One region of the Mesorhizobium sp. P3_B5 genome, then DNA from elsewhere that is predicted to be linked to it. Evidence: predicted binding sites of a transcription regulator. Region 1 holds the regulator's gene; the other holds the start of a gene.
The links. The regulator HrcA, encoded in region 1, represses chaperone genes, less so after heat shock. The targets are predictions, from matches to a motif close to GTTAGCACTCNCNNNNNGNGAGTGCTAAC.
Positions count from the first base shown of each region.

Region 2: AC1DVW_RS00775 (co-chaperone GroES) is a predicted target of HrcA. The motif match lies at 2,948-2,976, and genes of this name have one in related genera.

Region 1 covers NZ_JBFUGR010000016.1:52,536-63,800, forward strand. The annotation lists gene rsmI (16S rRNA (cytidine(1402)-2'-O)-methyltransferase) at 1-755, opposite strand, end outside; gene AC1DVW_RS26510 (hypothetical protein) at 919-1,104, shown strand; gene AC1DVW_RS26515 (hypothetical protein) at 1,112-1,300, shown strand; gene AC1DVW_RS26520 (low molecular weight protein tyrosine phosphatase family protein) at 1,532-1,855, opposite strand; gene hemW (radical SAM family heme chaperone HemW) at 1,861-3,024, opposite strand; gene rdgB (RdgB/HAM1 family non-canonical purine NTP pyrophosphatase) at 3,036-3,683, opposite strand; gene AC1DVW_RS26535 (VOC family protein) at 3,683-4,093, opposite strand; gene rph (ribonuclease PH) at 4,108-4,824, opposite strand; gene hrcA (heat-inducible transcriptional repressor HrcA) at 5,037-6,122, shown strand; gene AC1DVW_RS26550 (hypothetical protein) at 6,203-6,400, shown strand; gene AC1DVW_RS26555 (PQQ-dependent sugar dehydrogenase) at 6,490-7,836, shown strand; gene AC1DVW_RS26560 (LysE family translocator) at 7,906-8,523, shown strand; gene cysK (cysteine synthase A) at 8,695-9,675, shown strand; gene AC1DVW_RS26570 (NAD(P)-dependent oxidoreductase) at 9,707-10,657, opposite strand; gene AC1DVW_RS26575 (RNA polymerase sigma factor) at 10,775-11,265, opposite strand, start outside.
Region 2 covers NZ_JBFUGR010000001.1:165,254-176,518, forward strand. The annotation lists gene AC1DVW_RS00760 (NAD(P)-dependent oxidoreductase) at 1-524, opposite strand, end outside; gene AC1DVW_RS00765 (hypothetical protein) at 583-747, opposite strand; gene groL (chaperonin GroEL) at 888-2,513, opposite strand; gene AC1DVW_RS00775 (co-chaperone GroES) at 2,563-2,895, opposite strand; gene AC1DVW_RS00780 (hypothetical protein) at 3,144-3,407, shown strand; gene AC1DVW_RS00785 (DUF1488 family protein) at 3,404-3,670, shown strand; gene AC1DVW_RS00790 (DUF6500 family protein) at 3,730-3,954, opposite strand; gene AC1DVW_RS00795 (hypothetical protein) at 4,023-4,214, opposite strand; gene AC1DVW_RS00800 (hypothetical protein) at 4,261-4,473, opposite strand; gene AC1DVW_RS00805 (DUF3168 domain-containing protein) at 4,708-5,115, shown strand; gene AC1DVW_RS00810 (hypothetical protein) at 5,289-5,588, shown strand; gene AC1DVW_RS00815 (response regulator transcription factor) at 5,696-6,361, shown strand; gene AC1DVW_RS00820 (ATP-binding protein) at 6,408-7,784, shown strand; gene AC1DVW_RS00825 (hypothetical protein) at 7,915-8,361, shown strand; gene ccmI (c-type cytochrome biogenesis protein CcmI) at 8,545-9,684, shown strand; gene ccmE (cytochrome c maturation protein CcmE) at 9,688-10,131, shown strand; gene AC1DVW_RS00840 (heme lyase CcmF/NrfE family subunit) at 10,143-11,265, shown strand, end outside.

The sequences.
Region 1 (11,265 bases):
TGGTCGGCCTTGACCTCAGCGGGGCCGACGCAGATGACGATCTCGCCCTTCGGTGTGTCGGCCGCCGCATAGTGGTCGGCCAGTGCCTGCAACGTGCCGGTGCGCATTTCTTCGAAGGTCTTGGTCAGCTCGCGGCCGATCGCCGCCTTCCGCTCGCCGCCCAGCACCTCGACCATCGCGACAAGCGTCTCAGCCAGCCGCCGCGGCGATTCGAAAAAGATCAGCGTCGCCGGCACTGCCTTGAACGTCTCCAGTCTGGTCAGCCGCTGCCCGGTCTTCACCGGCAAAAACCCTGCGAACAGGAAGGCGTCGGAGGGCAGGCCTGACGCCGTCAACGCCGCCAGCGGTGCCGATGGGCCGGGGATCGGCACGACGCGAATGCCGTGGTCGATGGCTTCGCCGACCAGCCGGTAGCCGGGATCGGAGATCAGCGGCGTGCCGGCGTCGGAGATCAACGCCACGCTCTGCCCGGCCTGCAGGGCCGCGATCAGTTTTGGTCCGGCCTCGCCGGCATTGTGCTCGTGATAGGCTGACGTGCGGCGGCGAATGCCGTAGCGGTCGAGCAGCACGCGCGAGACACGCGTGTCCTCGCAGGCGACGACGTCGGCGGCGGCCAGCGTTTCCAGCGCCCGCAGCGTGATGTCGGAGAGATTGCCGATCGGCGTCGCCACCAGATAGAGCGCCGGCTGCAGCGGCCGAACTGATATCTCGGTCTGCCCGATCACATAGCTGCGTTTTGCCGTATCACCGGTCACCAGTGCCCCTGATATTTCGAATGCGTTTACCCTGTTTGGCACGGCGCACGCCCGGTTGCAAAACGTGACCGCGATGTAATCTGGCCGCCATGCCTTTGCCACAGTGGGGAACGAAACCAAGCCCGGCGAATTTACCCCCTGAGTCTCTGAGGAGGAGGACAGGATGGACAGCCTGAAGATCCAGGACGTTTTCGAGCCCTACTATGCCGGCCGCAAGCGCTTTGCCGCGCCGAAGGACAGCGTGCCGAGCGAAAAAGGCAACAGACAGTCGCAAAAGCCTGTCCCGCGCGCTCCGGCAGCGGAGATCAGGCTTTCCAACAACGAACCCGACAGCACGACGGAGCACTGACCGGACGATGCCCAATCGCTTCGATATTTTCATCACCCGTCTTGAAACGAAAACCACCAGGGAAGGCGTCCCGCCGCATCCGATAAGCGGCCAGAACAGCGTCCGCCGCGACAAGGCCGACGCCAAGCCGGCCCGAACCGGACAGGCGCATGCCGAGAAGGGTCGCGCCAAGCGCCATTTCAAGCACGACGCCTGATTGCTGCAACCTTCGCGATTGGCGCAGACAATTCTCTCTTCGTCATCCACGGGCGGAGCAAGGAGCGCAGCGACGCAGCGCAGACCCGAGGATCCATTCCGTGACATCAGCCGAAGAGCGCAGCGAAAACAGAATTCTGAACCATTGCAATGTCTTAACGTCGCGGCATGGATCCTCGGGTCAAGCCCGAGGATGACGAACGCGTAGGTGTTGCGCACCAGGCGACATTAGTCAGCTGAGATACCTGGACACCCGCGCCTTCAGCAGGTCAATCAGCTCCAGATCCATGAATTCATAGTCGTCGGGGATGTCGAGGCAGATCACCCGGGCCTTGCTCAGGCTGTTCCTGAATCTCTTCTGCAGTTTGGTGCGGTGCGCCTTCTCCATGACGAAGATGATGTCGGCCCACGCCACCAGCTCATGTGTCAGCGGCGTGTCGGCATCGTGGTTGGTTCCCGCCGACGCCACCTCGATATCCTGGCGCTTGGAAAACACCTGCTCGGCAGTCGGGCTGCGCAAGCGGTTCTGGCTGCAGACGAAGAGCACGTTTTTCAAAGGGGTTATCTCGCCAAATCCGCCACCACGGCGTCGAGCACGATCATGCCGGCGGCCGTGGCGCGCAGCCTTGCATTGCCGATCGGCACCACCAGCCCTTCGTCCTGCAGCACCGTCAGCCGCGCGGTCGACAGGCTGCGTCCGGAAAACGCTTCGTAGCGCGACAGGTCGATGCCTTCGGCGAGCCTCAAGCCCATCAACAGGAACTCGTCGGCCTCCTCCGAACGGGTCAGGATTTCGCCACCGGTGACGCCATGAGCCTTGGCCTCGACCAGATTGGCCCAGGTCTCCGGCATTCTCTCGGCGATCGTGACTGTGCGGCGGCCGTTTTCGATGAAGCGGCCATGCGCGCCGGGGCCGACGCCGACATATTCGCCATAGCGCCAATAGGTGAGGTTGTGCCGGCTTTCCGCGCCTGGCCGGGCGTGGTTGGAGATCTCATAGGCCGGCAGCCCGTGCGCCGCGGTGATTTCCTGCGTCAGCGCATAGAGGTCGGCGGCGTGGTCATTGTCGGGAATGGCAAACTTCTTTGCCGCATGCAGCGCGTGGAACGGCGTGCCTTCCTCGATCGTCAGCTGATAGAGCGACAGATGGTCGGCGGCGTGGCCGATTGCCTGTTCGAGCTCCAATGCCCAAGCCTCTGGCGTCTGGCCGGGCCGCGCATAGATCAGGTCGAACGACAGCCGCGGAAAGATTTCGCGCGCCAGCCCGATCGCATGCAGCGCCTCATCGACATTGTGCAGGCGGCCGAGAAAACGCAAATCCTTGTCGTTCAGCGCCTGCACGCCGAGCGACACCCGGTTGACGCCGGCCGCGCGATAGCCGCGAAAGCGCTCCGCCTCGACCGAGGACGGATTGGCTTCCAGCGTCACCTCGATGCCATCGGGCACCGTCCAGTTTTTGGCCACCGCGTCCAGCACCGCCGCCACCGTTTCCGGTTTCATCAGTGACGGCGTGCCGCCGCCGAGAAAAATGCTGGTGACGTCGCGCGGTCCGGTGCGTTCGCGCATGGTCTTGAGCTCGGTCTCGAAGGCGCGGGCAAAACGCTCCTGGTCGACGGGCTGGTGGCGGACATGGCTGTTGAAGTCGCAATACGGGCACTTGGCCGCACAGAACGGCCAATGGATGTAGACGCCGAAGCCGGGCCTGCGGTCGAGGGGCATGGTCATGCCGGACCCAATCATTCCGAACCAAGTCGCGCTTGGGCGAATTTCTGGAAGGCGCGGGCGCGGTGCGACAATGCGGTCGGCTGGCCGGGCTTCCAGCCGTGTTTTTCCTCGGCACTCATCTCGCCAAAAGTCTTGTCGAAACCATTGGGCAAAAACACCGGGTCGTAGCCGAAGCCGAGCTCGCCGCGCGGCGGCCACACCAGCGTTCCCTCGGCCTCGCCGCGATAGTACTCGGCATCGCCGTCGGGAAAGGCCAGGCAAATGACGGCGACGAAGCGGCCCTTGCGCTGTTCCGGCAGAGCCGCGCCGACTTCCTGCAGCGCCACTTCGGTGCGCTGCATGGCCATGCCGAAGTCGCGCGAACCATCCGGCGTCTCGGCCCAATTGGCGGTGTAGACGCCGGGCGCGCCGTCGAGCGCATCGACGCACAGGCCGGAATCGTCCGACAGCGCTGGCAGGCCGGTCGCCTTGGCCGCGGCCAGCGCCTTGATGTAGGCGTTTTCCTCAAACGTGGTGCCGGTCTCGTCCGGCTCCGGCAGGCCGTAGTCCTTGGCCGACTTCGCTTCGAAGCCGAACGGTCCCATCAGATCGGCGAATTCGCGCAGTTTGCCGGCGTTATGGCTGGCAACGACGATCTTCTTGCCATCGAGAGAATGCATCAAAGGCCCCAGATTCTTGGCTCGGCGAATTCGATCGAATTGCCCGATGGGTCGCGAATATAGATCGAGCGGCCGCCTTGCGGCCATTCGAACTCACTTTCGATGGCGATCTTTTTCGCCTCGAGATGCGCCTTCCAGCCGGCGATTTCGTCCGCGTTTGCCGCAAAGCAGAGATGGCCCTCGCCAACCGTGCCGTGCGGCGGCACCTTCAGCCGCGCATCCGGCGCCGGCGGGACTTTCGTCGCCTCGGCATTGAAGACCAGCAGCACGCTGTCGCCGCAGCGGAAGAAAATGTGCCTGCCTTCGACCTTGCCGAGGAGATCGAGGCCGAGGACGTCGGTGTAGAACGCTTCGGCCGCCGCCAGATCGGTGACGTAGAGGGCTGATTCCAGGATGGCGGCGGGGGTCATCGTGAAGCCGAAGGTTACGCCACAGCCATCTGCTGCAGGCTGACCAGCCGCTGGATGCCTTTCTTGGCCAAGCCCATCAGCGCCGCGAACTGATCCTCGGAAAAAGGCTCGCCCTCGGCCGTGCCCTGGATCTCGACGATGCCGCCCTTGCCGGTCATGACGAAATTGGCGTCGGTACCGGCCGAGGAATCCTCGACATAATCGAGGTCGATGACCGGCTGGCCGTCATGGATGCCGCAGGAGATCGCCGCGACATGATCCTTCAGCACCTTGGCGACGCTGGCCATCTGCCGCGCTTCCATCCAGCGCAGGCAGTCGTAGAGCGCCACCCAGCCGCCGGTGATCGAAGCGGTGCGGGTGCCGCCATCGGCCTGGATGACATCGCAGTCGACGGTGATCTGCTGTTCGCCCAGCGCCTGCAGGTCGACCACGGCGCGCAAAGAGCGGCCGATCAGACGCTGGATTTCCAGCGTGCGGCCGCCTTGCTTGCCGGCGGACGCCTCGCGGCGCATGCGCTCGCCGGTCGAGCGTGGCAGCATGCCGTATTCGGCCGTCACCCAGCCCTTGCCGGAGTTGCGCATCCAGCCCGGCACCTTCTCCTCAAGGCTCGCCGTACACAGCACATGCGTGTCGCCGAACTTCACCAGGCACGAGCCTTCGGCGTGCTTGGAGACGCCGCGCTCGAAGGAGATGGCGCGCATTTCGTCGAATTGGCGTTTGGAAGGGCGCATTCAGGCTGTTTTCCTATGTTTTTCGGAATCGTGGCCGGCTTGTAACCGCATGGGGCCCATGGCGCAAAGGAAAATGGCCGACACAGGCGCCGGGCGACCTGACACAGGCGCCGGGTGATCTGGCACAGACACCGGGTGATCTGAGACACAGACACCGGGTTGCGCGGGCGCCGGTGAAGTCTATATCCTTTAGCCGGAGGTTTTTGGCTCGAATGACCAAGGCAGTTGCCGAACCCAGTTTGCTGTCGCCCGCGCTGCAGTCGCTTGATATGCGCTCGCGCGATATTTTTCGGCGCATCGTCGATTCCTATCTGAAGGACGGCGAACCTGTGGGCTCGCGCAGCCTGTCGCGCATCCTGCCATCGTCGCTGTCGCCGGCCACCATCCGCAATGTGATGAGCGACCTCGAGCATCTCGGCCTGATCTACGCTCCGCACATTTCCGCCGGTCGCTTGCCGACCCAGGCCGGGCTGCGGTTTTTCGTCGATGCTTTCATGGAACTGGGCGATCTCTCCGACGAGGAGCGCCGCACCATCGAGGCGCAGGTGCGCGCCTCCGGCTCGGGCGCGACGCTGGAACACATGCTGACCGAAGCCAGCCAGATGCTGTCCGGCATGTCGCGCGGCGCCGGCCTGGTGCTGACCGCCAAGAACGAAGTGGCGCTCAAGCATATCGAATTCATCCAGCTCGAGCCGACCAAGGCGCTGGCCGTGCTGGTGTCGCAGAACGGCGACGTCGAAAACCGTGTCATCGACCTGCCCGCCGGCGTCACCGTCTCGCAGTTGCATGAAGCCTCCAACTTCCTCAACGCCCACATCCGCGGCCGCACGCTGGCCGAGGCGCGGGTCGAGATCGCCCGCATCAAGGAAGAGACCAAGGCGGCGCTCGACACGCTGTCGCAGGATCTGGTCGAGAAGGGCCTGGCGGTCTGGGCCGGCGCCGACAGCGGCCTGCCGGCGCGGCTCATCGTCCGCGGCCGCGCCAACCTGCTCGAAAATGTCACCGCCCACGCCGAGATCGAGCTGCTGCGGCATCTGTTCGAGGACATGGAGACGCAGGACGGGCTGATCCAGCTGCTCGACCTCGCCGAAGAAGGCTCCGGCGTGCGCATCTTCATCGGCTCGGAAAACAAGCTGTTTTCGCTGTCGGGTTCGTCGCTGGTCGTCGCGCCCTATCGCGACAAGGACGCCCGCGTCATCGGCGCGCTCGGCGTCATCGGCCCAACCCGGCTGAACTACGCCCGCATCGTGCCAATGGTCGACTATACGGCGCAGCTGATATCGCGCATGCTCCGTTGAGGTGTATTGATATTCAGGTGAGGTCGGCCTGACCTGAATATCAAGTTGCCTCATGGCAAGGCTGCGCAAGGAGAAAAACAATGGCTTTCGAAGAGATCAAGGCGCAGATCAGCCTGCTGCTCGAAGAGATGGTCAACCAGCCGGAGGATCAGCATGAGGTGCAGGAACAGCTGCGCGAGAAGCTGAGGGAAATGCGGGCCATGGGCCTGCCGCTGCCGGCCGATCTCGTCGAGCTGGAAAAGCGCCTCGACGACGATTTCTACGCCGCCGGAAACTGAGTCTCGATCCCTTCAACACCCCGTGTGATGCGGAACGACCGACGAGCCCACCCGTTTCGCCGTGTCGAGGTGAAGCCATGGAGTTCAGCATGATGCGATTTGCCGGTCCGACAGCTATTTCCGCCGCCTTGTTTTTCGCCATGGCGGCATTTGCCCAGGCGGATCAGCCGCTGCTGAAAGGCGAAGCCGCCTTTGGCGACTGGAGGGACGACAGGCCGGGCGTGCGGCGCCTGATCCTGCCTGAGGATCTGCAGGCGCCCTTCCTTACCGAATCCGCATCCAATGGCGCCGGCCTGGCGGACCGGCCGGAAGGCGCCAGGCCGCAGATACCGCCGGGTTTTTCGGCCGAGATGATCGCCTCAGGCATCGCCAGCCCGCGCGTCGTGCGCGTCGCGCCCAATGGCGACCTCTTCGTCGCCGACAGCAGGGCCAACCAGATCCGCGTCTATCGTCTCACGCAGGGCAGCGCCAAACCCGCCGAGGAGGCGATCTTCGCCAACGGCCTCACCCAGCCCTATGGCATCGCCTTCTATCCCAAGGGAAACAGTCCGCAATGGGTCTATGTCGCCAACAGCAACAGCGTCGTTCGCTTTGCCTATCGCGACGGCGACCTCAAGGCTTCCGGCCAGCCGGAAACCGTCGTCGCCAACATTCCTTCGAGCCACCACTGGACCCGCGACATCGCCTTCTCGCCGGATGGCAAGACGCTCTATCTCTCGGTCGGTTCCGGTTCGAATGTCGCCGAGGGCATGGGCAAGCGGCCGAAGGGCGGGCTGGACGCCTGGGCCAAGTCGATGCCGCTGGGTGCTGCCTGGGGCGCCGAGGATGGTCGCGCCGATGTGCTGGCCTTCGACCCCGACGGCAAGAATGGCCGCATCGTCGCCACCGGCCTGCGCAATTGTTCGGGCATGACCGTGCAGCCGGCCACCGGCGCGCTCTGGTGCGTCGTCAACGAACGCGACGCGCTCGGCGACAATGTGCCGTTCGAATATGCAACCACCGTCAAGGACGGCGCTTTCTATGGCTGGCCCTGGTACTACATCGGCAACAATGAGGATCCGCGCCACAAGGGCGAACGCACCGACCTCGCCGGCAAGGCGACCATTCCCGACGTGCTGATCCAGGCCCATTCGGCGCCGCTCAACATTGCATTCTATACCGGCAAGAATTTTCCGGCGGACTATCAGGGCGATGCCTTCGTCGCCTTGCATGGCTCGTGGAATCGCGGCATCCGCACCGGCTACAAGGTGGTCAGGTTGCGGTTCAAGGACGGCAAGCCGACCGGCGAGTATGAGGATTTCATCACCGGCTTCGTCATCTCCGACGACGAGGTCTGGGGCCGCCCGGTCGGCGTGGCGGTTGCCAAGGACGGCGCGCTGATCGTCACCGAAGACGGCAGCGGCACCATCTGGCGCATCACCCATGGCGGCTCCTGACCCACTGGTGCAATCGAATCCCGTCGTGAGGGAATTCACCCGCACCCGGCTTTGCGCTAAAGCTGAGACATGACCCTTACCGGATTCCTCGCCTACAGTGCCGCACTCGGCATCGCCGCTGCCATTCCCGGCCCCGGCGTCACAGCACTTGTGGCGCGGGCGCTCGGCTCAGGCTTCCGCTCGTCGCTGGCCATGTCGTTCGGGCTGATGCTCGGCGACATCACCTACCTCACCGCCGTGGTGCTCGGCCTCGCCTTCGTCGCCCAGACCTTTGGCATGGTGTTTCTCGCCATCAAATGGCTGGGCGTTGCCTATCTCGCCTTCCTCGGCTGGCGCTTCTGGACCAGCGGCATTACGCCCGAAACGGTCGAGGCGAAAAAGGGCAAGGGCGGACTGCTGTCGAGCTTCATCGCCGGCCTCACCGTCACGCTCGGCAATCCGAAGACGATGATCTTCTATCTCGCCATCACGCCGACCATCGTCGACCTGAAGACCATCACGCTCGTCGACTACGGCATCCTCGTCGCGCTCACCGTCGTCGTGTTGCTGGTGGTGCTGGTGCCTTATCTGGCGCTGGCGGCCAAGGCGCGCTGGTTCCTGAAGTCGCCGCGGGCGCTGAAAGCCCTGAACCGCACCGCTGCCGGCTTCATGGTTGGGGCAGCGGCAGCGATTGCCGCTCGTCAGTAGGCGCGTTTCGGCCAAGCCATTCCAGAATCGGCCCGTTTCAGGAAACCGTTTTCCGATGCCGGGGTGCTTTAAGCACAGGCTCCACTCGGATATTTCCGGTCGACAGCTTATCTTGCCGGCCATACCCTGACGCCTAGAGTCCACTTGCCTGAAATCCTGGGAGCGAAACCAATGAACAAGCCCGTCACCTCAGCGCGCGTGCCCGGTCGCGGCCGCATCTACAGTTCGATCACAGAGACGATCGGCGACACACCGCTGGTGCGGCTCGACAAGTTCGCCAGGGAAAAGGGCGTCGTCGCCAATCTTCTGGCCAAGCTCGAATTCTTCAACCCCATCGCCTCGGTCAAGGACCGCATCGGCGTGGCGATGATCGAGGCGCTCGAGGCATCCGGCAGGATCACGCCCGGCAAGACCACGCTGGTCGAACCGACCTCCGGCAACACCGGCATCGCGCTCGCCTTTGCCGCCGCCGCCAAGGGCTACAAGCTGATCCTGACCATGCCGGAGACCATGTCGGTCGAGCGCCGCAAGATGCTGGCGCTGCTCGGCGCCGAGCTGGTGCTGACCGAAGGCCCGAAAGGCATGAAGGGCGCCATCGCCAAGGCCGACGAGCTGGCCGCGACGCTGCCCGACGCCGTCATTCCGCAGCAATTCGAAAATCCCGCCAATCCGGAGATACACCGCACCACGACCGCCGAGGAAATCTGGAACGACACCCATGGCGAGGTCGACATTTTCGTCGCCGGCATCGGCACCGGCGGCACCATCACCGGCGTCGGCCAGGTGCTGAAGAAGCGCAAGTCCTCGGTCCACGTCGTCGCCGTCGAGCCTGAGGCGTCGCCGGTGCTGTCTGGCGGCCAGCCCGGCCCGCACAAGATCCAGGGCATCGGCGCCGGCTTCGCGCCAAAAATCCTCGATACGACGATCTATGACGAGATCGTCAGGGTCTCGAACGAGGATTCGGTCGCCAATGCCCGTCTCGTTGCCCGCCTCGAAGGCGTGCCGGTCGGCATCTCGTCGGGCGCCGCCCTGCAGGCGGCGATCGTCGTCGGCTCGCGGCCGGAGAACAAGGGCAAGAACCTGGTGGTGATCATCCCGTCCTTCGCCGAGCGCTACCTGTCGACGATCCTGTTCGAGGGGCTCGGTACCTAGTTCGGCGGCCTGGGCGAGACACGACTTCGATTCAGTAACCTCGTTCGAGGTCGATCTGGTTGGACAGAGGCTCTCTTCTTGCGACCTGACCGCAGAGATCGGCGGCCTGGTCGATTCCAGAATCCACCCAGAAGCTCGCAACATGAGGCGTGATGGTCACCCTGGGATGAGTCCACAACGGCGATGAGGCCTCCAGGGGCTCACGCTCGAACACGTCAAGACAAGCACCGGAAAGCTGACCTTCGTCGAGAGCGCCGATCAGGTCAGCTTCGTTGACATGCGCGCCCCTGCCGACATTCACAAGGTAGGCACCTCGCTTCATTTTTCCAAAGGCACTGGAGTTCAGTATCCCACGAGTGTCACCAGTCAGCGGAAGTGAGCAGATAACGTAGTCCCGATTTGTGAGCGCGTCCGCAAGCTGGGCACGGCCAAAGTAGCTATGTATGCCAGGAAGCGTCTTTTGATGGCGAGACCAGACTGCCGTGTCGTAGCCCAGATCCGCAAACAGCTTTGCGGCCCAGCCACCGATCCGGCCCGCACCCAGCACAACGATTCTTGTCTCGGAGATCTTCCGCGGCGCGAGCGGAGTCCAAGATTTGCGGGCTTGCAGACTCATGTAATCCGCAACATGCCGTTGCTGGCAGAGAACGCGAAGGACGATGTACTGCACCACTTCCGAAGCCTGCTCACGCGTTGCGAGCCTGATCAGGCGAACACGCTTGGGAAAGCTCTGAAGATCAATACCTTCGACACCAGCCCCCAAATAGACGACGGCGCTTAGCCCCGTCATGGCGTCAAAAAAGCCAGGGCTGGCACCCTTGTCGATCAGCACAATGTCTATGTCACTTTTGTTCCCGGCATCTGGCCAAAGCCTGAACTCCAGCTGCGGCACGCGGGTTTTCAGCTCAGCAGCCCATACTTGTGCATCAATGTAGTCAGGGTACTCATTGACCATGAGGACGGTAATGGGCTCGCCGAACACTTCGCCCTCCCAGATGCAGTTAATCAGGCGTCCACCGGATAACCGGTCTGTTGAGGCTGAGGTTTGCGCAAACTGGCACCAGTTGCAAGGCCAGACCCCGGCGCCGTCTCCCGCCGCTCAATTCTTCAGCGCCGCGCGCTTTGCCTGCAGGAACCGGCGCACGGCCGGGTCGCGTTCGAGGCCGATCGCCCGGTCATAGGCCTCGCTGGCCTGCTGCATGTTGCCGAGCCTGGCCAGCAGACCGGCGCGGGCCGCCCAATAGGGCTGGTAGTCGTCAAGCCGCTTGTCGTCACCCAGCACGTAAAGCGCCGCCAGCCCTGCCGCGGCACCTTCGGCCTCGGCAATCGCCACAGCGCGGTTGATCGCCACCACGGGCGAACCGGCAATCACCGACAAGGCATCGTAAAGCTCCCTGATCGCCACCCAGTCGGTCCGGCCGGTCAGCCGCCGTGTCGTGTGGGCGGATTGCACGGCCGCCTCGAGCTGGTAGCGGCCGATGACGCCAATGCTGGCGGCGCGCCTGAGCAAAGCCTCGGCTTCGTCGATCAGGGCATCATCCCACAGCGCAAGATCCTGCTCGGCGAGCGGCACATAGTCTCCCTCGGCAT
Region 2 (11,265 bases), on a different contig from region 1:
CGGATACCATTGCCGTGGCGGAATTTGCCAGTTGCCGCAGCGTTTATGAGCTTGGGTGGCCGCACGATGGTCCAGTCGAGATTGGATCGGACGATAAGGTTTTCCTTGGCCTCGTGATCGGCCACTTCATGACGCAGCACAAGCGGCACGATGACACCGCCGAGCAGCGGCCCCAATTGCCGCCGGCTGTCGCGGACGCCAAGGAAGGAAAGATAGATGAGCCGGGCAGGGCCGGTCCGCTGCATGGCATCGACGATGAAGCCGATGCCGGCAACCACGACCGGGTCATGTTTCAGGGGCACGCCGACCCCGAGACAGCTCAAAACTGCCTCATGACCGGCAATGGCGCGCTTCACCGCCTGTTGATCGGCGACATCTCCGACAATCACCGTCAGGTTTTCATGGCTGACGGCAAGCTTGCTCGGGGTGCGAACGAAGGCGGTCACGGCATGGCCTTTTGCCAGCGCCGCCGAGACGAGGACGCGTCCAGTCGCACCCGAGGCGCCAAAGATCAGCAGTTTCATCATCCGCTTCCCTGGAACTGATCAGCCCGCAGCGCCCCCTGAGGGACGCGCCGCCGCCTCACATCGGGCGCTTGTCGCCGGCCTTTTGCGGATCGCGGCGTATCGTGCCGGTGTCGGTCTGTCTGTGCTTGTCGGCGGCAATCCTGCGGATGCGGTCGAAGCGGCTTTCCTCGGCCGGCTTGGTCGCAGGAACGCCATTTGGCTTCGGGACGAAGGTAATCATCTGTCGATCTCCCTGTCGTTGCTGACTGATGGAAGTCTTCCTGACTGGCGGAAATCCTTGGCGCGCCGGGGAAGTGCTCCCGGCGGCCGTTGTTCTGGTTTGGCCCGTTCGGCTTGCCGGGCGGGCACTTCAGGCGATGGTCAGTAGCCGCCCATGCCGCCACCGGCCGAAGCCGCGGCGTCCTTGGCCGGGATGTCGGTGATCATGGCTTCGGCGGTGATCAACAGGGCAGCGATCGAGCCGGCGTCCTGCAATGCGGTGCGCACCACCTTTGCCGGATCGACGATGCCGGCCTTGATCATGTCGACATAGATCTCGTTCTGGGCATCAAAGCCCTGATTGTGATCCTTGCTGTCGGAGAGCTTGCCGACGACGATCGAGCCTTCGACGCCGGAATTCTCGGCGATCTGGCGGATCGGCGCTTCGAGTGCCCGAAGCACGATCGAGATGCCTGCATTGACATCGGCATTGGCGCCGGTCATCCCGTTGAGCACCGACCTGGCGCGCAGCAGTGCGACACCGCCGCCGGGAACGATGCCTTCTTCAACCGCCGCGCGCGTGGCGTTCAGTGCATCGTCGATGCGGTCCTTCTTTTCCTTGACTTCCGACTCGGTGACGCCGCCGACACGGATGACGGCAACGCCGCCCGACAGCTTGGCCAGACGCTCCTGCAGCTTTTCCTTGTCGTAGTCCGAGGTGGTTTCCTCGATCTGCCCCTTGATCTGCGAGACGCGCGCCTGGATGGTCGCCTTCGGGCCGGCGCCGTCGATGATCGTCGTCGTGTCCTTCTCGATCAGCACGCGCTTGGCGCGGCCGAGCATGTCGATGGTGATGTTTTCCAGCTTGATGCCGAGATCCTCGGAAATCATCTGGCCGGCGGTGAGCACGGCGATGTCTTCCAGCATCGCTTTGCGGCGATCGCCGAAGCCTGGCGCCTTGACGGCCGCGACCTTGAGGCCGCCGCGCAGCTTGTTGACGACCAAAGTCGCCAGCGCTTCGCCTTCGACGTCCTCGGAGATGATCAGCAGCGGCTTTCCGCTTTGCACGACCGCTTCGAGGATCGGCAGCAGCGCCTGCAGATTGCCGAGCTTCTTTTCATGGATGAGGACGTAGGGATCCTCCAGCTCGACGCGCATCTTCTCGGCATTGGTGACGAAATAGGGCGAGAGATAACCGCGGTCGAACTGCATGCCCTCGACGACGTCGAGCTCGGTGTCGGCGGTCTTGGCTTCCTCGACGGTGATGACACCGTCATTGCCGACCTTGTCCATCGCCTTGGCGATCATGGCGCCGACGGTGGCGTCGCCATTGGCGGCGATCGTGCCGACCTGCGCGATCTCTGCCGACGACTTGACCTTCTTGGCACGCGCCTGGATTTCCTTGACCACGGCGGTCACGGCAAGGTCGATGCCGCGCTTGAGGTCCATCGGGTTCATGCCGGCGGCAACGAACTTGGCGCCTTCGCGCAGGATCGAAGCGGCCAGCACCGTGGCGGTGGTGGTGCCGTCACCGGCGAGGTCGTTGGTCTTCGAGGCCACTTCGCGCACCATCTGCGCGCCCATGTTCTCGAACTTGTCGGCAAGTTCGATTTCCTTGGCGACGGTGACGCCGTCCTTGGTGATTCGCGGCGCCCCATAGGCCTTGTCGATGATGACGTTGCGGCCCTTGGGACCGAGCGTCACCTTGACGGCATTGTTGAGGATTTCGACGCCGCGCAGCATGCGGTCACGGGCATCGGTGGAGAATTTGATTTCCTTGGCAGACATGATTTTTCATCCAGTTCGTTTGGAGAGCAGTAAGGCATGGACAGCGTCGTCAGGCGGCTTTCTTGGTCGCCACGGTCTTGTCGATGGTCTCGCTCTTGTCGATGATGCCCATAATGTCGGCTTCCTTCATGATCAGAAGGTCCTCGCCATCGATCTTGACCTCGGTTCCGGACCATTTGCCGAACAGGATGAAGTCGCCGGCCTTGACGTCGAGCGCAATCAGCGCACCGCTTTCGTCGCGTGCGCCCGGCCCAACGGCGATCGCTTCGCCTTCCTGCGGCTTTTCCTTGGCATTGTCGGGGATGATGATGCCGCCCTTGGATTTGGTGTCGCTTTCCGCGCGCCTGATGACGACGCGGTCGTGGAGTGGCCGAAATTTCATGGGAACTTCTTTCTGGGGCCGGCATAGGCGGCCGCTGCCTCCATATAGGCCCGTTGGCACTCGATAGATAGGAGTGCCAAAAATTAATCGCGGGACGGCAGAAATATTGGGTAGTATTATTCGACCCGTTCAATTCCGGGAATTCGAAGATCGCAAAATAATCCGAAAATTGAAATTTCGCTTTCGAGTGCCTATTTTAGCGGGGAAACGCATTTTCACATTCTCGCGTCAAAAAGGAGATTTCGTCCATGGCTGAAGTCGCTCAAACGATCATGGAAAAAGCTGAGGCACGCTTCGTCGACAAGCAGAAGAAAACCGCCGAGCGCAGCAAGGCGACTGCCGAATATATGTCCGAGGCGAGGCTCCGCGTCATCAAGACGGCCAGGCTGCGCGAATTGCGGCTGGCCAAGGAAGAGGCCGACCGGGTGGCGGAAGCCTTGAACCCGACGCCGAAGAAGAAGCGGGCGGCAGTCAAGAAAGCCGTCGCCGCGCCAAAGGGAGTAAAATCATGAGCCTTACATTCCCCAACCGAAGCCGCAGCTATGACGAGGCGGGCAAGCGTATCCGCTTTGTCGGCCATGACGGCATGTTTCAGATTTCCTTCTCTGTCACCGCCGATGCCATCTCGAAGGCGCCATCGGGGACGGCGACCTCCGAGGCCACCTATCTGGCGGCCTTCGACACGGCGTCCAGCTCCATCCACGACATTGCCAGGAACGCCTATGCCCGCACCCGCAGGAGCATGTATGTGCTGACCGCGGCTGATTTCGGCTAATGCACGTCGCCCAAAACTGCGCAGCGTTTTTGGGATAACGACGTGTATGAAATCTAGGATCAGCCGGCGTCCATCTCCTCGACCATGGCCCGTATCTTCACGGCCCTTTCAAAATGGTCGAGCCGGTGGGTTCTGATCCACCATTCCGCAGCTTCCATGAGAAGTTCGGGGTCGTCATTCCTGTTTGCAAAGAACGCATAGAACGACAGGCTGACGCCGGCGCCTTTCTCCGCGATCTTGCGGTCGCAGACGTCCAGGACCTTCTGTTTCAGGCTCGGTCTCACGGCAACCCCCTGTCTGTAGAACATTCAGCCGATGCGCACCCTTCCGCGGTAATCCGCCCGGGTTACGATCAGGTCCCGCGGTCTGCTTTCGCCCGCCGCTTGACGTCTCGGCTATTCAGCCGGTCGACCGTCGCCTCGGCGTCACGCATGTTCATGCCGACCATCACCTGGTGCTTGAGCTCGACGGGCTGGCCGGTGAAAATATCGAAAATGGTCCAGCTGCCAGGCTGCTCCATGCGCAGTGCGTAGCGGTTTGCCATGCTGACGTCCTTTGATTGCCACGTTCGAGCGACCGACGCGCTGGTGTCAGGCCTTGGTGATGAAGAACACCGCCGCCAGCACAACGACTGTCCAGACCACCACGGACAGCTTCAAAACCAGGCCACCATGTGCAGACAGGGCCGCCCGCAGGCTGGTCATCGTCTTCTCCAGTCCCTTCGACGCGGTCGGCGCGGCAATCACGACCGGCGCCTTGACCCCGAGTCTTCCGAAGACAGGCAGCACCGATGGCTCGCGCACGAAAATGACCTCGACTGTTTTGGAGAAGACCAAGCGCCGTCATAGCACCGTTTTTCAAACACCTTGCATACCAAATAAAAACCAGCTTGGCCGTAAGGGGCGCCGCTGCCGCCAAGGGCCGCACATGACGACCGGCGTGATCTAGCGCCGGAACATCAGCGCGGTTAGGCTGGAACGAGAAAGCGTTGACGGGTGCGCAGCCTGTTCAACTGCGAAGGGCGAGGGGAATGACGAATGACGGCGCCCGGCGATTTGCAGCAGGCCTTGTTCCAGAGATTGAAAAGCGATGCGCCGCTGTCGGCGCTGTTGGCTGGCGCCGGCCTGCTTGAGCAGGCAACCGACAACGTCGCCTTTCCCTACGTGACCTGCGGCCTGACCAGCGCTTTTGATTGGGACACTGGCGCCGATAACAACGCCGATCAGCTGGTGACACTGCATGTTTGGTCAAAGGCCCATGGCGAAGCCGAGACGCTTGCCATCATGGACCGCATCAAGGCGCGCCTCGCCGACGCGGCGCTGGTCATCGGCCCGCGTGGCCAGACACGGCTGTCGCTGGAGTTCGCCGAGGCCCGTTATGACGAGGATCTGGCCGTCCATCATGGGCTGCTGCGCTTTCGCGCCATCACGCGGGAAGACGCCTGAGCGCTTTCAATATCGGTGAAACGGAGTCTAGACTGGACTTACGCCGGTTTCACCGGGTTGGGCGGTGAAATCTCAGGTTGAATGTCTCGAGTTGCAAGGGGTGTGGCGGGCATGTTTTCAGTAGCCTTCACCGTTCATTTCACGTTCAGCACCGATGCGTTACAACGTTGACCATGACAACGCTTCGCTCCCATCTCCGAACCGCGACACTGGCGCTTTGCGCGGCCGGACTGTTTGCGTCGCAGGCGACCGCGATGCAGGTCGCCATGCCCGCGCAGGTCCAGCCGATCGTATTGGCCGCGTCCGACTGCTACGCGATCGGCCAGCAGGTTGCCGAGCAGAGCGGTGGCACGCTGGCCAAGGCGTCGCAGTCGACGCGCGGCGGCCAGCCGGTCTGCGTCATCGTCGTGCTTGTCCCGGGCAAGGACGGACAGCGCCCGCGCCGTTCCGAAATCATCGTTCCGCAGAACTGACCCGATCTTCCATCCTACTGGCCTCCGTTTCCCAGGCTGCTGGAATCGGCCTATATCTGAGCCCGACGCTTCAACAGGCCAACTCTTCAACAGGTATCGATCCCCGCATGCGCGTACTCGTGGTCGAAGATGACAAGGATCTCAACCGGCAGATATCGGATGCGCTGGTCGACGCCGGTTATGTCGTCGACCGCGCCTTTGACGGCGAGGAAGGGCATTTTCTTGGCGACACCGAACCCTATGACGCCGTCGTGCTCGACATCGGCCTGCCGCAGATGGACGGCATCAGCGTCGTCGAGCGCTGGCGTCGCGGCGGCCGCAAGATGCCGGTACTGATCCTGACGGCGCGCGATCGCTGGAGCGACAAGGTCTCCGGCATCGACGCCGGCGCCGACGACTACGTCACCAAGCCGTTCCATATCGAAGAGGTGTTGGCCAGGGTCAGGGCGCTGATCCGGCGCGCCGCCGGCCATGCCTCATCTGAATTGACCTGCGGGCCGCTGCGCCTCGACACCAAGGCTTCCAAGGCCGACGTCAACGGCGTGCCGCTGAAGCTGACCTCGCACGAGTTCCGCCTGCTTGCCTATCTGATGCATCACATGGGCGAGGTGGTCTCGCGCACCGAGCTGGTCGAGCATCTCTACGACCAGGATTTCGACCGCGATTCCAACACTATCGAGGTTTTCGTGGGCCGGCTTCGCAAGAAAATGGGCATCGACATGATCGAAACCGTGCGTGGCATGGGCTATCGCATGCGCGAACCGGAGGCGTAAGGCGGAACCTCTTCCTACAAAGCTGGCCGCCTCAAAAGCGCTTTCAGTGCGGTTCTGGCCGCGTTCGCTGGCGTTTCGCGTCATCGCCTTTTCCACGGTCTGGGCGATCCTGACGCTTGTCGTCATCTTCACCCTCATCACCACGCTCTATCGCCAGGCCAGCGAGCGTGGTTTCGACAGCCTGCTTTCGGCGCATCTGTTCAACCTGATCGGCTCCGTCGGTGTCTCCGAAGGCGGGCAGCTGACCGGCGCCCCCGACCTTGGCGATCTCCGTTTCTCGGAACCGAATTCAGGCTGGTACTGGTCGGTGGAACCGGCCTCGGAGGGCGTGCATGGCGACCTGCATTCGTCCTCGATGACCAAGACCATCCCATCGCCAAGCATCGCCGAAGTCCCCTTCAATGCCAGCTTCCAGCGCAGCTATGCGAGCGAAGGCATCAAGGGCGAGGCGGTGGAAGTGTTTGAGAGCGAATTCGTCCTCGATTCGAAAAACCGTGCGGCGCGCTTCCGCGTCATGGGCAACCAGAGCGAGCTTGAACAGGAGATCGGCAGCTTCCAGCGCCGTCTGTTGACCTATCTCTCCCTATTCGGCGTCGGCATGATCGCCATCAACGCCATCGCCATCCTGCTTGGCCTGCAGCCATTGCGCCGGGTCCGCAACGCGCTCGCCATGGTGCGCGAAGGTACGGCGCAAAGGCTCGACGGCCGCTTCCCGGCCGAGATCGAACCGCTCGCCAACGAAACCAACGCGTTGATCGAGAACAACAAGCGCATCGTCGAGCGCTCGCGCACACAGGTCGGCAATCTTGCCCATTCGCTGAAGACGCCGCTGGCGGTGCTCATCAATGAGGGCCGGGCACTCGGCGGCGCCAAGGGCCAGCTCATCGCCGAACAGGCGGCCTCTATGCAAAAACAGGTCGACCACTATCTGCAGCGGGCCCGTGTCGCCGCGCAGCGCGACAGCGTCGTCTACCGCACGCCGGTGGCGCCCCTGGTCCAGCGCATGGTGCGCGTCCTGCAAAAGCTCAATCCACAGACCAGCCTCTCGCTGTCCTTGCCGGCCTCCGACATCGTCTTTGCCGGCGAGCGCGAGGATCTGGAGGAATTGCTCGGCAATCTGCTCGAAAACGCAATGAAATGGGCAAAAAGCGCCGTCGCTATCACCGTCAGGCCGGTCGCCGGCAAGGACGGCGCGGCAAACCTGTTCGAGATCGATATCGACGATGACGGTCCGGGCATTCCCGAAGACAAAGCGCGCGAGGCGCTGAAGCGTGGCCGGCGCCTCGACGAGACAAAGCCGGGGACGGGGTTGGGACTTGCCATTGTCGCCGACCTCGTCAACGAGTATGGAGGCGTTCTGGCGCTGGAACGGTCCGTCATGGGCGGGTTGAAGGCGGTGGTTCGATTGCGGAGCCTTCAGTGATACTTTTCCAAGCGGCTGCGTGCAGCCAAATTTCCGACAAATATCAATACTATGGCCACATCAGCTTTCCGATGACGCGGCCCCCGGCTCATCCACAGCAGGCTCTAACTCAAGAAAACCGGTTGTTGGCATGAAGATTCGCGTCGCGCTCCTTTCCGCACTGCTCGCCGTTTCCGGCTGCGGGACGCTGGGCAAGGGCGGTGGCCCGGACATCACGGTCACCGAGCCGCCGGCGACGAACCCTCCGTCCGGCGCCAAGGTCACGGCGACGATCATCTCGGCCATGGCCGGCGGCCTGGTCGGCGGATCGATCGGCTCTGGCCTCAGCGACGCCGAAAAGCGCAGTGCGCTGGAGGCGGAATATAAGGCGCTTGAATATACGGCGAGCGGCCAGAAGGTGACGTGGAAGAGCGACCGGACCGCCCATTACGGCGAAGTCGTCGCCGCCCAGCCCTATCGCGTTGGTTCGCAGGACTGCCGGCAGTATACGCATACCGTCTTTACCGGCACCGCCGGCGCCACCGCGCGCGGAACCGCCTGCCGCAACGCCGATGGCAGCTGGACGCCGCTGACTTGATCAATGCATGTCGCCCAAAGGCGCGCAGCGGTTTTGGGACAACGACATGCATAAAACAAAGATCGGGCCGGATACTGACCCGGTCCGGTTGATATCGATCAAGGACATGCGGCGCGCCTGTCGTCAAAGCGTCGCAGGACGCCTGTGTTGGCAGGGCAGGGCGCTGCCGCTATTGGATGAGACATGCTGTTCTGGGTCATAGCCGCAATCCTCACGCTGGGCGCAAGCCTGGCGGTGCTGCTGCCGCTGGCCGGCGGCGCCAAGGGTGCTTCGACCGGCAGCGATCACGATCTGGAAGTCTATCGCGACCAATTGGACGAGCTTGACCGCGACGCGGCGCGCGGCCTGATCCAGCCGGCGGAAGCCGAAGAGGCGCGCGCCGAAATCGCCCGCCGCATCCTTCGCCTGGACAGTGCCGGCCCGGCCGACAAGGCGGTGACGCGGCAGCCGTCAAGGGCAACACGTCTGGTCGCAACCGCTGCAGTATTGGTGGTTCCCCTGGTCAGCTGGGGACTCTACAGCCAGCTCGGCTCGCCCGATCTGCCGTCGCAACCGCTCAGTGAGCGGCTGGCCAAAAACCCCGCCGACAGTTCGGTGGACGAACTGGTGGCGCGCGCCGAGGCGCACCTTGCCGCCAACCCTGCGGATGGCCGCGGCTGGGACGTGCTGGCCCCGGTCTATCTGCGCATGCAGCGGTTTGCCGACGCAGTGACGGCCTATCGCAATGCCATTCGCCTCGATGGCGACAGCGCCGCCCGTCAGGCCGGTCTCGGCGAGGCGATCGCCAACGCCGCCGGCGGCATCGTCTCGGCGGAGGCACAAACCGCTTTCGAGGCGGCGCTGAAGCTCGATCCGGCAAATCCGAAGGCGTCCTTCTATCTGGCGATGGCGCTGGCGCAGGAAGGCCAGACCGACAAGGCCATTGCGGCCTGGCAAACCATGCTCGCCACGCTGCCGCCGGACTCGCCATGGCGCGGCGCGGTGCAGCAGGCCCTGGTGGAATCCGGCAATCGTGCCGTGGCGTCCGGACAGCCGGCGAAGGGCCCTGACGCCGCGGATGTCGATGCCGCTTCGTCGATGTCGCCGCAGGACAGGGAGGCGATGATCAACACCATGGTTGCCGGCCTCGACGAGAAACTGAAGCAAAATCCGCGCGACGCGGAAGGATGGATGAAGCTCGTTCGTTCCTATGTCGTGCTGGGCAAGGCCGACCAGGCACGCGACGCGCTCAATCGCGGTATCGCCGTCTTTGGCGCGGACAGTGACGAAGCGAAGAAATTCACCGCCTTTGCCGCTTCACTCGGCGTGACGGCGACGGAGTAGATCATGACGCGCAAACAGAAACGACTGTCGGTGATCGCCGGTGGGCTGGCGTTTCTCGGTGCCGCCACCGGTCTCACCTTCTATGCGCTCGGCCAGAAGGCCTCCTATTTCTACATGCCCGCCGACCTTACCACTGCCAGCCTGCAGCCGGGACAGCGCATCAGGCTAGGCGGCCTCGTCGAAAAGGGCACGATCGAGCGTGGCCAGGGTGCGACCGTCGCCTTTTCCGTCACCGACAAGCAGAAGTCGGTCAAGGTCACCTATACCGGCATCCTGCCCGACCTGTTCCGGGAAGAGCAGGGCGTCATCACCGAAGGCGCCTTCGGCCCGGACGGCACCTTTGTCGCCGACAGCGTGCTTGCCAAGCATGACGAAAACTACATGCCCAAGGAAGTGGCCGACGGCCTCAAGGCCAAGGGCGTGTGGCAGGAGAGCAAAAGTGAATAGCGAAAACCATCATGGTTGAAACCGGGCATTTCGCGCTGGTTCTCGCGTTCGCGCTGTCGCTGGTGCAGACGCTGGTGCCGCTGTTTGGCGCCCGCACCGACAACCAGAAGATGATGGCTGTCGGCGGTCCGGCGGCGGTGACCGGCTTTGCCCTGACCGCGCTGTCCTTCGCCGCACTGGCGACAGCCTATGCAAGCTCCGATTTTTCGGTGGCGAGTGTGTGGGAAAATTCGCATTCGCTGCAGCCGCTGATCTACAAGATCACCGGCACCTGGGGCAACCATGAAGGCTCGATGCTGCTCTGGGTGCTGATCCTGACCTTCTTCGGCGCGCTGGTCGCCGTATTCGGTTCCAATCTTCCGGCATCGCTGCGGGCCAACGTGCTGGCCGTGCAAGGCGCGATCGGCGCCACCTTCTTCCTGTTCATCCTGACCACGTCCAATCCGTTCATCAGGCTCAATCCGGCGCCCATCGAGGGCCGCGATCTCAACCCGATCCTGCAGGATCTCGGCCTCGCCATCCATCCGCCGCTGCTCTATCTCGGCTATGTCGGCTTCTCGATCTGCTTCTCCTTCTCGGTCGCCGCTCTCATTGAGGGCCGCATCGATGCGTCATGGGCGCGCTGGGTGCGGCCATGGACATTGGTCGCCTGGATGTTCCTCACCGGCGGCATCGCCATGGGCTCCTACTGGGCCTATTACGAGCTCGGCTGGGGCGGCTTCTGGTTCTGGGATCCGGTCGAGAACGCCTCCTTCATGCCGTGGCTGGCGGGCACCGCACTGCTGCATTCGGCGATCGTCATGGAAAAGCGCTCCGCGCTGAAGATCTGGACACTGCTGCTGGCGATACTAACCTTCTCGCTGTCGCTGCTCGGCACCTTCCTGGTGCGCTCCGGCGTGCTGACCTCGGTGCATGCCTTCGCCACCGATCCGACGCGCGGCGTCTTCATCCTTTGCATCCTGACGCTGTTCATCGGTGGCTCGCTGGCGCTGTTTGCCTTGCGCGCCTCGCGGCTGACGGCCGGCGGCCTGTTCCACCCGATCTCGCGTGAAGGTGCACTGGTCCTCAACAATCTGTTCCTGACCACGGCCGCGGCGACCGTGCTGATCGGCACGCTCTATCCGCTGGCCGTCG